One region of the Pseudomonas sp. GB2N2 genome, then DNA from elsewhere that is predicted to be linked to it. Evidence: predicted binding sites of a transcription regulator. Region 1 holds the regulator's gene; each other region holds the start of a gene.
The links. The regulator sigma-54, encoded in region 1, starts transcription at its own class of promoters, with help from an activator protein. The targets are predictions, from matches to a motif close to ANTGGCATNNANNTTGCTNT.
Positions count from the first base shown of each region.

Region 2: ACYZT4_RS12440 (circularly permuted type 2 ATP-grasp protein) is a predicted target of sigma-54. The motif match lies at 1,838-1,857, and genes of this name have one in related genera.
Region 3: ACYZT4_RS12190 (CmpA/NrtA family ABC transporter substrate-binding protein) is a predicted target of sigma-54. The motif match lies at 2,058-2,077, and genes of this name have one in related genera.

Region 1 covers NZ_CM142701.1:3,558,023-3,562,150, reverse strand. The annotation lists gene rapZ (RNase adapter RapZ) at 1-698, opposite strand, end outside; gene ptsN (PTS IIA-like nitrogen regulatory protein PtsN) at 701-1,165, opposite strand; gene hpf (ribosome hibernation-promoting factor, HPF/YfiA family) at 1,178-1,486, opposite strand; gene ACYZT4_RS16550 (RNA polymerase factor sigma-54) at 1,561-3,054, opposite strand; gene lptB (LPS export ABC transporter ATP-binding protein) at 3,235-3,960, opposite strand; gene lptA (lipopolysaccharide transport periplasmic protein LptA) at 3,960-4,128, opposite strand, start outside.
Region 2 covers NZ_CM142701.1:2,692,280-2,696,407, reverse strand. The annotation lists gene speE (polyamine aminopropyltransferase) at 1-595, shown strand, start outside; gene ACYZT4_RS12450 (hypothetical protein) at 725-958, shown strand; gene ACYZT4_RS12445 (ribonuclease E inhibitor RraB) at 1,177-1,518, shown strand; gene ACYZT4_RS12440 (circularly permuted type 2 ATP-grasp protein) at 1,890-3,299, shown strand; gene ACYZT4_RS12435 (alpha-E domain-containing protein) at 3,312-4,128, shown strand, end outside.
Region 3 covers NZ_CM142701.1:2,632,282-2,636,409, forward strand. The annotation lists gene rlmKL (bifunctional 23S rRNA (guanine(2069)-N(7))-methyltransferase RlmK/23S rRNA (guanine(2445)-N(2))-methyltransferase RlmL) at 1-54, opposite strand, end outside; gene rmf (ribosome modulation factor) at 584-799, shown strand; gene ACYZT4_RS12185 (quinone-dependent dihydroorotate dehydrogenase) at 946-1,965, opposite strand; gene ACYZT4_RS12190 (CmpA/NrtA family ABC transporter substrate-binding protein) at 2,196-3,407, shown strand; gene ACYZT4_RS12195 (ANTAR domain-containing response regulator) at 3,423-3,998, shown strand.

The DNA of each region.
Region 1 (4,128 bases):
TTAAGCAGGTACGAGGAAATGTCCTGGAACATTTCTTCGACATCCGGCTGGGCTGCCAGGTACTCGGCAACGGGTTGATCAAGTCCTGACTGCTCGCGCAGCTCGGGCTTCCAATAAGGGTTCGGCAGGCAACGCACGTCGAACACCAGGTCGGCGTCCACCGGCATGCCGCGCTTGAATCCAAAAGACTCGACCAAAAATGCGGTACCGGGTTCCGGCTGGTTCAGCAGCCGCAGCTTGATGGTATCGCGCAGTTGGTACAGGTTCAGGTTAGTGGTGTTGACCTTGAGATCGGCAAGGTCGGCAATCGGCCCGAGCAAGCTGGTTTCGTAGTTGATCGCCTCGGCCAGCGAGCGATTGGCACTGCTCAGCGGGTGACGCCGGCGGGTTTCCGAAAAGCGTTTGAGCAAGGTTTCTTCGTCGGCATCCAGGTACAGGACATCGCACTGGATATGCCGGCCGCGGAGTTCTTCGAGCAATTCCGGAAAACGACTTAAATGGCTCGGCAGGTTGCGCGCGTCGATGGAGACCGCAACCAGCGGCTGAGCCAGTTCGGTGTTAATCAGCGCTCGTTCGGCCAGTTCCGGCAGCAACCCGGCAGGCAGGTTGTCGATGCAGTAATAGCCACTGTCCTCGAGCACATCGAGCGCAGTACTTTTACCTGAGCCGGAACGGCCACTGACGATGATCAAGCGCATGATTAGTGCCCGTTTTGCTCGTCCAGGACAACCTGATACAAGGCTTCATTGCTCGAGGCGCTGCGCAGGCGATCACGGACTTCCTTGCGATCAAGCATGCTGGCGATCTGCCGGAGCAATTCAAGGTGCGCATCGGTAGCCGCTTCCGGGACCAGCAAAACAAACAGCAGGTCAACCGGGGCGCCGTCGATGGCGTCGAAATCGATGGGGGCGTCCAGGTGCATCAAGGCACTGATGGGCGAGGTGCAACCTTTGAGACGACAGTGAGGAATAGCGATGCCGTTACCAAACCCCGTCGAGCCGAGTTTTTCGCGGGCAATCAGAGCCTCGAAGACATCTTGCATCTCCAGACCCGGCACTTCGCGGGCGATCAGATTGGCAATTTGTTCGAGGGCTTTCTTTTTGCTGCCGCCCGGCACGTTCACGAGGGAACGGCCGGGGGTCAGGATGCTTTCAAGTCGGATCATGGGTAGGGAGTGTTAACGACCGGTCGCGCCCTGGAGTAGGCTCTGGGTCTTTTCCTTATGCTTTTTGAGTTGTTTATCCAGCTTGTCGGTCAATGCGTCGATCGCCGCGTACATATCGGTATGTTCCGCGTTGGCGACCACTTCATTACCGGGAATATGCAGCGTGGCTTCGATTTTCTGCTTGAGCTTTTCGACCGTCATCGTGACTTGCACGTTGGTGATCTTGTCGAAATGCCTCTCTAATCGTTCGAGTTTTTCGCCGATGTAGGTGCGAAGAGGTTCGGTCACTTCCAGTTGGTGTCCACTGATGTTGACTTGCATACAGCTTCTCCTTCGTTGCCAGTGCATAAAGCGGTAGATCAGATGATCTACCACTGGAACGCTGTGGCGTGGCTCTACATCAACCGCTTGCGTTCGCTCGAAGGCGCGATCCCGAGGGACTCGCGGTACTTGGCGACGGTGCGGCGAGCCACCTGAATGCCTTGTGCCTCCAGTAAACCAGCGATCTTGCTGTCACTCAACGGCTTTTTCTGATTTTCCGCGGCAACCAGTTTTTTGATGATCGCGCGGATGGCCGTGGACGAGCATTCACCGCCTTCGGAGGTACTCACGTGGCTGGAGAAAAAGTATTTCAGCTCATATATTCCCCGAGGGGTATGCATGAATTTTTGCGTGGTGACCCGGGAAATCGTCGACTCATGCATGCCTACCGCTTCGGCGATGTCATGCAGCACCAATGGTTTCATCGCTTCGTCGCCATACTCCAGAAAACCGCGCTGATGCTCGACGATCTGGGTGGCTACCTTCATCAGGGTTTCATTGCGGCTTTGCAGGCTCTTGATGAACCAGCGGGCTTCCTGCAGCTGATTGCGCATGAAGGTGTTGTCGGCACTGGTGTCGGCGCGGCGCACGAAACCGGCGTATTGGGCGTTGACCCGCAACCGTGGCACCGACTCCTGATTCAGTTCGACCAGCCAGCGCTCGTTATCCTTGCGCACGATCACGTCGGGCACCACGTATTCGGCCTCGCTGGACTCGATCTGCGAGCCCGGGCGCGGGTTAAGACTCTGCACCAGTTCAATGACCTGGCGCAGTTCATCTTCCTTGAGCTTCATGCGGCGCATCAACTGGCTGTAGTCGCGGCTGCCGAGCAGGTCAATGTAGTCGCTGACGAGGCGCTTGGCCTCGGCCAGCCATGGTGTCTTGGCGGACAGCTGACGCAATTGCAGCAGCAAGCATTCGCTCAGGTTGCGGGCACCGATGCCGGCCGGTTCGAATTGCTGGATGCGATGCAGGACGGCTTCGATCTCATCCAGTTCGATATCGAGTTCCGGGTCGAAGGCTTCGAGGATTTCCTCGAGTGATTCGTCCAGGTAACCCTGATTGTTGATGCAATCGATCAGGGTCACGGCGATCAGGCGATCGGTGTCGGACATCGGCGCAAGGTTCAGCTGCCACAGCAGGTGGCTTTGCAGGCTTTCGCCGGCCGATGTGCGGGTGGTGAAATCCCACTCGTCGTCATCGTTGCTCGGCAGACTGCTGGCGCTAGTCTGGTAGACATCTTCCCATGCAGTGTCGACGGGCAGTTCGTTGGGAATGCGCTCGTTCCAGTCGCCTTCCTCGAGGTTATCCACCGTCGGGGCGGTTTCCTGGTAGGAGGGTTCTGAAACGTCGGCGTTGGGTGGCTGTTCGGCTTTGTCGGCCAAGGGGTCGGCGTTATCGAAGTCGTCGCCTTCTTCCTGGCGTTCGAGCATCGGATTGGACTCCAGGGCCTCCTGGATTTCCTGTTGCAGATCCAGGGTCGACAATTGGAGCAGGCGGATGGCCTGTTGCAGCTGCGGTGTCATCGTCAGCTGCTGGCCCATTCTCAAGACTAGCGATGGTTTCATGGCAGGGGCTTAACACCTTATTCCCGGCGCACATGCGCCATCCACTACAGGGCGCCGGAGCGCCAAACATAAGCAAATTATATGCCTGAAACCCTAACGTTTGCCTAGAGCGCTGTAACAATAAAAAACTATTGATTTTTTATCGAGACAAACGCTCGGCGACAGCCAGCCAACTGGCGCTTACAGGCGGAACTCGTGGCCCAGATACACTTCCTTCACCAAGTCGTTGGCCAGGATGGTGGCAGAGTCACCTTCAGCGATCAGTTGGCCGTCGTTGACGATGTAAGCGGTTTCGCAGATATCCAGTGTTTCACGGACGTTGTGGTCCGTGATCAGCACACCAATGCCCTTGGCCTTGAGGTGGTAGATGATCTGTTTGATGTCGCCGACCGAAATCGGGTCCACACCGGCGAAAGGTTCGTCGAGGAGGATGAATTTCGGGTTGGTCGCCAGTGCGCGGGCGATTTCCACGCGGCGGCGTTCACCACCGGACAGGCTCATGCCGAGGTTGTCGCGAATGTGGCTGATGTGGAATTCCTGCAGCAGGCTTTCCAGCTCCTTGCGACGACCGGCCTTGTCCAGTTCCTTGCGCGTCTCGAGGATGGCCATGATGTTGTCGGCGACCGAGAGCTTGCGAAAGATCGACGCTTCTTGCGGCAGGTAGCCGATACCGGCTTTTGCACGGCCGTGCATCGGCTGGTGGCTGACGTCCAGGTCATCGATCAGAACGCGGCCCTGATCGGCCTGAACCAGGCCGACGATCATGTAGAAGCAGGTGGTTTTGCCGGCACCGTTCGGGCCGAGCAAGCCGACGATCTGACCACTGTCGATCGACAGGCTCACGTCACGCACGACCTGGCGGCTCTTGTAGCTCTTGGCCAGATGCTGAGCTTTCAGAGTTGCCATTACGGGGCCTTCTGCTCGCCGGCTTTCGGCTTGGGCTGAATCACCATGTCGATGCGCGGGCGCGACTCGGTGACTTTGGTGCCTGTGGCGCGACCGGCGGTGGCGAGCTTTTTGTTGGTGTCGTAGACGATTTTCTCGCCTTGGGTGACGTTACCGTCCTTGTCGACG
Region 2 (4,128 bases), 870 kb from region 1:
GCGTGAAGTGGCCAAGCATGGCAGCGTCGAGCACATCACCATGGTCGAGATCGATGGCACCGTGGTCGAGATGTGCAAACAATTTCTGCCGAACCACTCCAAGGGCTCGTTCGAAGATCCACGCCTGAACCTGGTGATCGACGACGGCATGCGTTTCGTCGCGACCACCACTGAAAAGTTCGACGTGATCATTTCCGACTCCACCGACCCGATCGGTCCCGGTGAAGTGCTGTTCTCGGAGAACTTCTACCAGGCTTGCCGTCGTTGCCTGAACGAAGGCGGCATCCTCGTGACCCAGAACGGCACGCCGTTCATGCAGATCGAAGAAGTCAAAACCACCGCCGGGCGCCTGCGCAGTTTGTTCCCGGATTGGCATTTTTATCAGGCGGCCGTGCCGACCTACATCGGCGGCTCGATGACTTTCGCCTGGGGCGCGACCAGCACCGCCTACCGCAAACTGTCCCGCGAATGCTTGCAGCAGCGTTTCGCCGGCAGCGGCATTATCACCCGCTACTACAACCCGGAAATCCACATCGGTGCCTTCGCCTTGCCGCAATACGTGCTGCAGGCCGTGAACAAGCCAAGCAACGACTAAACGTGCCACAACCCATGTAGGAGCAGCCGATCGACGCTCCTACATAGGTGTAATCCGTTGGAACGATCAGTCCGGGCAAAAGTCCAGATAGTGGTAAGCCCATTTGCGGGTTTGTTCGAGGAGGCACTGATGCAAAAGTGGAAGATCACCTTCGTGGACGATCATGGCGAAACAGTCAGTGAAGTCTTTGAGTGCGACGAATGCCCGGACAACGAGCACGCCGCCAAACTCATCAAGGCCCGGGTCCTTCCTGTGGCTGCCGAGCTGGATCTCAACGATCTGGAAGGGCGGACCAGTGACGCGTGCGTCAAGGAACTCAGGACCCAGCACAGCATACAAATCCTCGGCATCACTCCCGTCTGATTTCTCTCGTAACACCCTCGTGAAATAACCAGGCCTTGGCAGCGCGTCTCACTTGCGGCTACTCTGCAAGCGAGATCAGCGAATGGATCGCTAAGGTCTGGTCTTGTCAGCTACATGCTTGTTTCCCATCGGCAAAAAATTGCCGCATCGCGTGCACCATTCGGTTGCGGGCGTCGGGAGTACGGAAAGTCTATCCATCGGTTTGAGGAGGACGTTTCATGAGCACAGCCTATCAAGAAGACATCAGCAGCTCGGTGCTGCGCCGCATGAAAGAAGGCGGTTTCGACTTTTCACGATTCCATCCGATCGAGTTCTACGCCATTTTCCCGGACGAGGAGCGGGCACGCAGGGCGGCAGGGCATTACTGCGGTGAATCCATGAATGCACAAATCAGCGTGCGCGACGACGGTGCCTGGGCGCTGGAACTGAGCAAAGTGATGTACGCCACCTACGACGGCATCGGCGACTTTGAGCAGGACTTCGAGGCGGTGGTCGAGCCTTTGGGCGGCATCATCGAAGGATGGGGCGTCAAGCAGGAGGTACGAGGGCTACTCGCATAACACTATGAACAGCGACAACATCCACTAACGGCTGACCTTCGGGTTGGCCGTTTTAGTCTGTGGCGTTAAATCCCGAAACAAAAAAAAGCCGCCTGAACAAGGCGGCTAAATGGGAAGTTCGGTGAGCATTTCCAGCGAATGCGCCGATTATCCGCATCGACTGTCGGGCAGTGAAATCAACTGTGACTATGCTGGTGATAGGCGAAAGCATTGCTTCGCAATGAAGCGGGGGCAATCAGGTTGGGGCGTTTGCTGCACAGGAATGGTGCGGCGTGTCCGCGACGAATATCCAACCGATTGATATCAAAGCGTTTATGCCGATGGCACGGGCCTTGCGAAGGCCTGTATGTCCGGGTGACAAGGAGTACGGCATGATCCGCACCTATTTTGATGAGATGTACGATGCCGGCGGCCAGGTCCGCCCGCATTATCGGGAGTTTGCCCGTTGGCTGGCCGAGACGCCTGACGAGCTCTTGGCACAACGGCGCCGTGAGGCCGATTTGTTGTTTCATCGCGCCGGGATCACCTTCACGCTCTACGGGGACGAGCAGGGCACAGAGCGCCTGATTCCCTTCGACACCATTCCGCGCAGCATCCCTGCCAGCGAATGGCGGATCGTCGAGCGCGGCTGCATTCAGCGGGTCAAGGCGTTGAACATGTTTCTCGCCGACCTCTATCACGAGCAGCGCATCATCAAGGCCGGGATCATCCCGGCCGAACAGGTGCTGGCCAACGAGCAATACCAGTTGGCGATGCAAGGCCTGGATTTGCACCGGGATATCTATTCCCACATCTCCGGCGTCGATCTGGTGCGCGATGGCGACGGCACGTATTACGTGCTCGAAGACAACCTGCGTACACCCAGCGGTGTGAGCTATATGCTCGAAGACCGCAAGATGATGATGCGGCTCTTCCCCGAGCTGTTCTCGGCCCAGCGCATCGCGCCAATCGACCATTATCCGAACCTGTTGCTCGACACCCTGAAAAGCTCCAGCCCGATCGATAACCCGAGCGTAGTGGTGCTGACCCCGGGACGCTTCAACAGCGCGTTTTTCGAGCATGCGTTTCTCGCTCGGGAAATGGGCGTGGAGCTGGTGGAAGGCGCGGACCTGTTCGTGCGCGACGACAAGGTGTTCATGCGCACCACGGACGGGCCGAAAGCGGTCGATGTGATCTACCGCCGTCTCGACGATGCGTTTCTAGATCCGCTGGCGTTCAACCCGGATTCAATGCTTGGCGTCCCGGGGCTGCTGTCGTCTTACCGCTCGGGCAATGTGGTGCTGGCGAATGCCATTGGCACCGGGGTCGCGGACGACAAATCGGTGTATCCATTCGTGACCGACATGATCCGTTTCTACCTTGACGAAGAGCCGATTCTGAAGAACGTTCCGACGTTCCAGTGTCGCAATCCCTCTGAACTTTCCCACGTGCTGGCGAATCTTCCAGATCTGGTGGTCAAGGAAACCCAAGGCTCCGGCGGTTACGGAATGCTGGTGGGGCCGGCGGCGACGGCGGCGGAAATCGAGTCCTTCCGCGCACGAATCAAAGCGAAGCCCCACGCGTACATCGCGCAACCTACGTTGTCGCTGTCGACCTGTCCGACCTTTGTCGAAAACGGCATCGCGCCACGTCACATCGACCTGCGTCCGTTTGTATTGTCTGGCCGCGAAACCCGGGTCGTGCCTGGCGGCTTGACCCGTGTCGCGCTGCGCGAAGGCTCCCTGGTGGTGAATTCCTCCCAGGGCGGCGGAACCAAGGACACCTGGGTGGTCGAGGATTGAAGGAAGCTTGCCATGTTAAGTAGAACTGCCTCGGATTTGTACTGGATGTCGCGTTACCTGGAGCGGGCGGAAAACCTCGCACGGATGCTCGACATCAGCTATTCGCTGTCGCTGATGCCACAGGATGGTCGCGGTGACGGTCTGCACGAACTCGCCATGCCGCTGCTGATCACCGGCACCCTCGAGGACTATCTGGAGCGCCACGGCGAGTTGCACGCCGAACGGCTGCTGCATTTTTTCGCCCTTGATGCGGCCAACCCGGCGAGTATTTACAGCTGCCTAGGTTCGGCGCGGGCCAGCGCTCATGCGGTGCGTGGCCGAATCACCGCGGACATGTGGGAAAACATCAACGCGACCTGGCTGGAAATTCGCGGGATCGCCGAACAGGGTTTGAGTCGCTATGGCATGAGCCGTTTCTGCGAGTGGATCAAGGAACGTTCCCACCTGTTTCGTGGCGCGTCGTACGGCACGATCATGCGCAACGACGCGTTCCGTTTCATCCGGCTGGGGACATTTATCGAAAGGGCCGACAACACTTTGCGCCTGCTGGATGCCCGTTACGAAATGGCCGGCGATCAGGCCGAAGCGGTCAGCGATGGTACGGCTCACGCCTATTACCAGTGGAGCGCTTTGCTACGGGCATTGTCGTCATTCGAGGCCTACACCGAAATCTACCGTGATGCACCTGGTGCCCGGCATGTGGCGGAACTGCTTCTGTTGCGCGCCGACGTTCCGCGTTCCCTGCGCGCCTGCACCGAAGAAATCGACCAGATCCTCGCCCAGTTGCCCGGCGCCAACGGCCGTCCGGCACAACGTCTGGCAGCGGAAA
Region 3 (4,128 bases), 930 kb from region 1:
CAGGCCTTCAAGGCCTTTAGGGCAGGTGAGGAAGATTTCAAATTGATCGGACATTGGAGTCTCAGAGCCTTTGGCTAAGTGGAGCGGCAACGCATTGCCGGCCCGGTTTTCAATCAGGCGCTTTTCTAAAAGAGCGCCCGCGTGGCACGAAGGTGTGCCGTCCCACCCGTGCTGCTCAGGTTAGAAGAGCTTAGATGCAAGGGCAGATAAAAAAGTTGATGCAACAAAATGTCATAAGGCGACCCTTCGTCGAATAATGCCTCGACGTAACACGAGTCATTCTCACAAAGGATTAACCCCATCATTCTGCGGGGCGCTGATCATACAGGGCTTTGACCAATAAACACGGGACAACATCGTGTTACTTATGGCCTAAGCATCTTTATGGTTACGTCCTTATGACAAAACGATCATTCCCTCGATGTGACGCATTGGTTAGAACTCAACACAGGTTGGCGCCACAACGGACGTCAACACCTTGGCTCGCCACGCCGGCAGCGAGCCTCCCAATGGCAGACATTTCTGCCAGACCTCGATTGAGGTCAACGCGATAACTACAGTCAACAAGTGAGGGCAACACCCTATGAGAAGACTTAAGCGTGATCCGTTGGAAAGAGCATTTTTGCGCGGATATCAATATGGCGTTGGTGGCAAATCCCGTGAGCTTTGCCCATTTACTCTACCGTCGGTACGTCAAGCCTGGATTAACGGCTGGCGAGAAGGACGCGGCGACAACTGGGACGGTATGACCGGCACTGCGGGAATCCACAGACTCAACGAACTTCACGCCGTCGGCTGACACAGGGCTACATTCCGACACGACAACCTGATGACGTAACGACTTACCACGCACGCCCCATCCGGGCGGCGGGCTCCGGCCCAGGGGCTCCTTCGAGGAGCCCTTTTTTATGCCGGCTCCCCACACAAGCTTTGTAGCAGGGGGATTTAGCGCAAGGCTGCTATTGCGTCGACGGCTTCGCGAATGAGCGCCGGGCCTTTGTAGATGAAACCGGAATACAGCTGCACCAGGCTCGCGCCCGCCGCGATTTTCTCGGCCGCATGTTTGCCTTCGGTAATGCCCCCCACCGCGATAATCGGCAAGCGACCGCCCAGCTCCGCCGCCAGCACCTTCACGGTGTGGGTGCTCTTTTCACGAACCGGTGCGCCGGACAACCCGCCCGCCTCGTCACCGTGCTCCATGCCTTCAACGCCGACCCGGCTCAGGGTGGTGTTGGTGGCGATCACCGCGTCCATCCCGGTTTCGATCAGCGCCTGAGCCACTTGCGCGGTTTCTTCGTCGGTCATGTCCGGAGCGATCTTGATCGCCAGCGGCACATGTCTGCCGTGACGCAACGCCAGTTCAGCGCGACGAGCCGCCAGATCCGCCAGCAATTGCTTAAGCGAATCGCCAAACTGCAGGCTGCGCAGGCCCGGGGTATTCGGCGAGCTGACGTTGACCGTCACATAGCTGGCGTGGGCGTACACTTTGTCGAGGCAGATCAGGTAGTCGTCAACCGCGCGCTCGACCGGGGTGTCGAAATTCTTGCCAATGTTGATGCCAAGCACGCCCTGGTATTTGGCTGCTGCCACACGAGCCAGCAGGTGATCGACACCGAGGTTGTTGAAACCCATGCGATTGATGATCGCCTCGGCTTCCGGCAAGCGGAAAATCCGTGGTTTCGGGTTGCCCGGCTGTGGACGCGGAGTAATGGTGCCGATTTCGACAAAACCAAAACCCAACTGGGCAAAACCGTCGATGGCCGCGCCGTTCTTGTCCAGACCGGCCGCCAGGCCTACCGGGTTCGGAAAGTCCAGGCCCATGACATTCACGGGCATCTTCGCTGGCGCCTTGCACAGCAAGCCGTTGAGGCCCAAACGTCCGCCCGCGCCGATCAAGTCCAGGGACAGATCGTGGGAGGTTTCCGGGGAAAGTTTGAACAACAGCTGACGGGCCAGGGTGTACATGGGCGGCTTTGACTCGAATGGCGACGAAATGAGGCGGCGATTATAGCCGCGCATGGGGGTCGCAAGCGAGGCGCACGACAAAATCAACGGGCGATGGCATATGCCTTGCAGCCACATTGATATCAGCACTCATGCCAACGTCGGGATGAGTCGAAAGACAAAGGCGTCGTCACCCGACTTTGCTCGCGCGAAGGCTTGTGACGACGCTTTTTTTTGCAAGGTGCTTTGCCATGAATGAAACCACAGCGGGCCCGCTGGCCTGGGTCAACGGCAGCGATACCCCGGAAAAAACCGATATTAACCTTGGCTTCATGGCCCTGAGCGATTGCGCCTCTGTCGTGGTCGCCGCCACCCAGGGTTTTGCCCAGCCCTACGGGCTGACCTTGAACCTCAAGCGCCAGTCCTCCTGGGCCAACCTGCGGGACAAACTGGTCAGCGGCGAACTGGATGCGGCTCACAGTCTTTACGGCCTGATTTACGCCGTGCACCTGGGCATCGGCGGCGTCGCCCCGACCGACATGTCGGTGCTCATGGGCCTGAATCAGAACGGGCAAAGCATCAACCTTTCCCACGGTTTGCAGGCCTTGGGCGTGACCGGTCCTGAGGCACTGGATCGTCACGCGCACCAAACTCGCCCAAAACTCACGTTCGCCCAGACCTTTCCGACCGGCACCCACGCCATGTGGCTGTATTACTGGCTGGCGAGCCAAGGCATTCACCCATTGAACGACGTCGACAGCGTCGTGGTGCCGCCCTCGCAAATGGTCGCGCACCTGCAAGCAGGGCGAATCGACGGCTTCTGCGTCGGTGAGCCGTGGTCCGCCAGCGCGGTGAAGCAGAATCTCGGCTTCACCATGGCGACGACCCAGGCCATCTGGCCCGACCACCCGGAGAAAGTTCTCGGTTGCACCCGCGAGTTCGTCGAGCAATACCCCAATACTGCCCGGGCGCTGATAATGGCGATCCTCGAGGCCAGTCGCTTCATCGAAGAAAGCACCGAGAATCGCCGCAGTACCGCGCAGCTGCTGAGCGCCCCGGAATACCTCGATGCACCGCTCGATTGCATCGAACCGCGGCTGCTCGGCGATTACGTCGACGGCCTCGGCAATCGCTGGCAAGACCCGCACGCGCTGCGCTTCCATGGCGGCGGCGAGGTGAATTTGCCCTATCTGTCCGATGGCATGTGGTTCATGACCCAGTTCCGCCGCTGGGGCTTGTTGCGCGACGACCCGGACTATCTCGCGGTGGCCCGTCAGGTTCAGCAACTTGACCTGTACCGTGAGGCCGCCAGCGCGATCGGTATCACCTCATCGAGCGAGGAAATGCGCAGCAGCCAGTTGATCGACGGCAAAATCTGGGACGGTTCCGATCCGGCCGGCTATGCCCGCAGTTTCAAGCTCAACGCCCTGAGCGACAGCTCGCCCCTACTCGCCCGCCGCTGACAGGAGATTGCGAACATGTTGCGTATCCTGCTGATCAACGACACTGCGAAAAAAGTCGGTCGCTTGAAAGCCGCCCTGACGGAAGCCGGCTTCGAGGTGATCGACGAATCCGGCCTGACCATCGACCTGCCCGCGCGCGTCGAAACGGTGCGCCCGGATGTGATTCTGATCGATACCGAGTCACCGAGCCGCGATGTGATGGAGCAAGTGGTGCTGGTGACTCGCGACCAGCCACGGCCGATTGTGATGTTCACTGATGAACACGACCCGGGCGTGATGCGCCAGGCGATCAAGTCCGGGGTCAGTGCCTACATCGTCGAAGGCATTCACGCACAACGTTTGCAGCCCATTCTCGACGTGGCCATGGCCCGCTTCGAAAGCGACCAGGCCCTGCGCGCGCAATTGCACGCCCGTGACCAGCAACTGGCCGAGCGCAAGCGCATCGAGTTAGCCAAGGGACTACTGATGAAGATGAAGGACTGCAACGAGGAACAGGCCTACACCCTGATGCGCCGCCAAGCGATGAGCCGGCAGCAGAAGCTGATTCAGGTGGCGGAGCAGATCATTGCGATGAGTGAACTGCTCGGCTGAAACACCGAGGTGACTGGTATATCGCCTTCGCGAGCAAGCCCGCTCCCACGTTGATCTTCTGTGCCCACAACATTTGGGGGCGGCCGAAATCCCTGTGGGAGCGGGCTTGCGCGCGAAGGACGCAACTCGG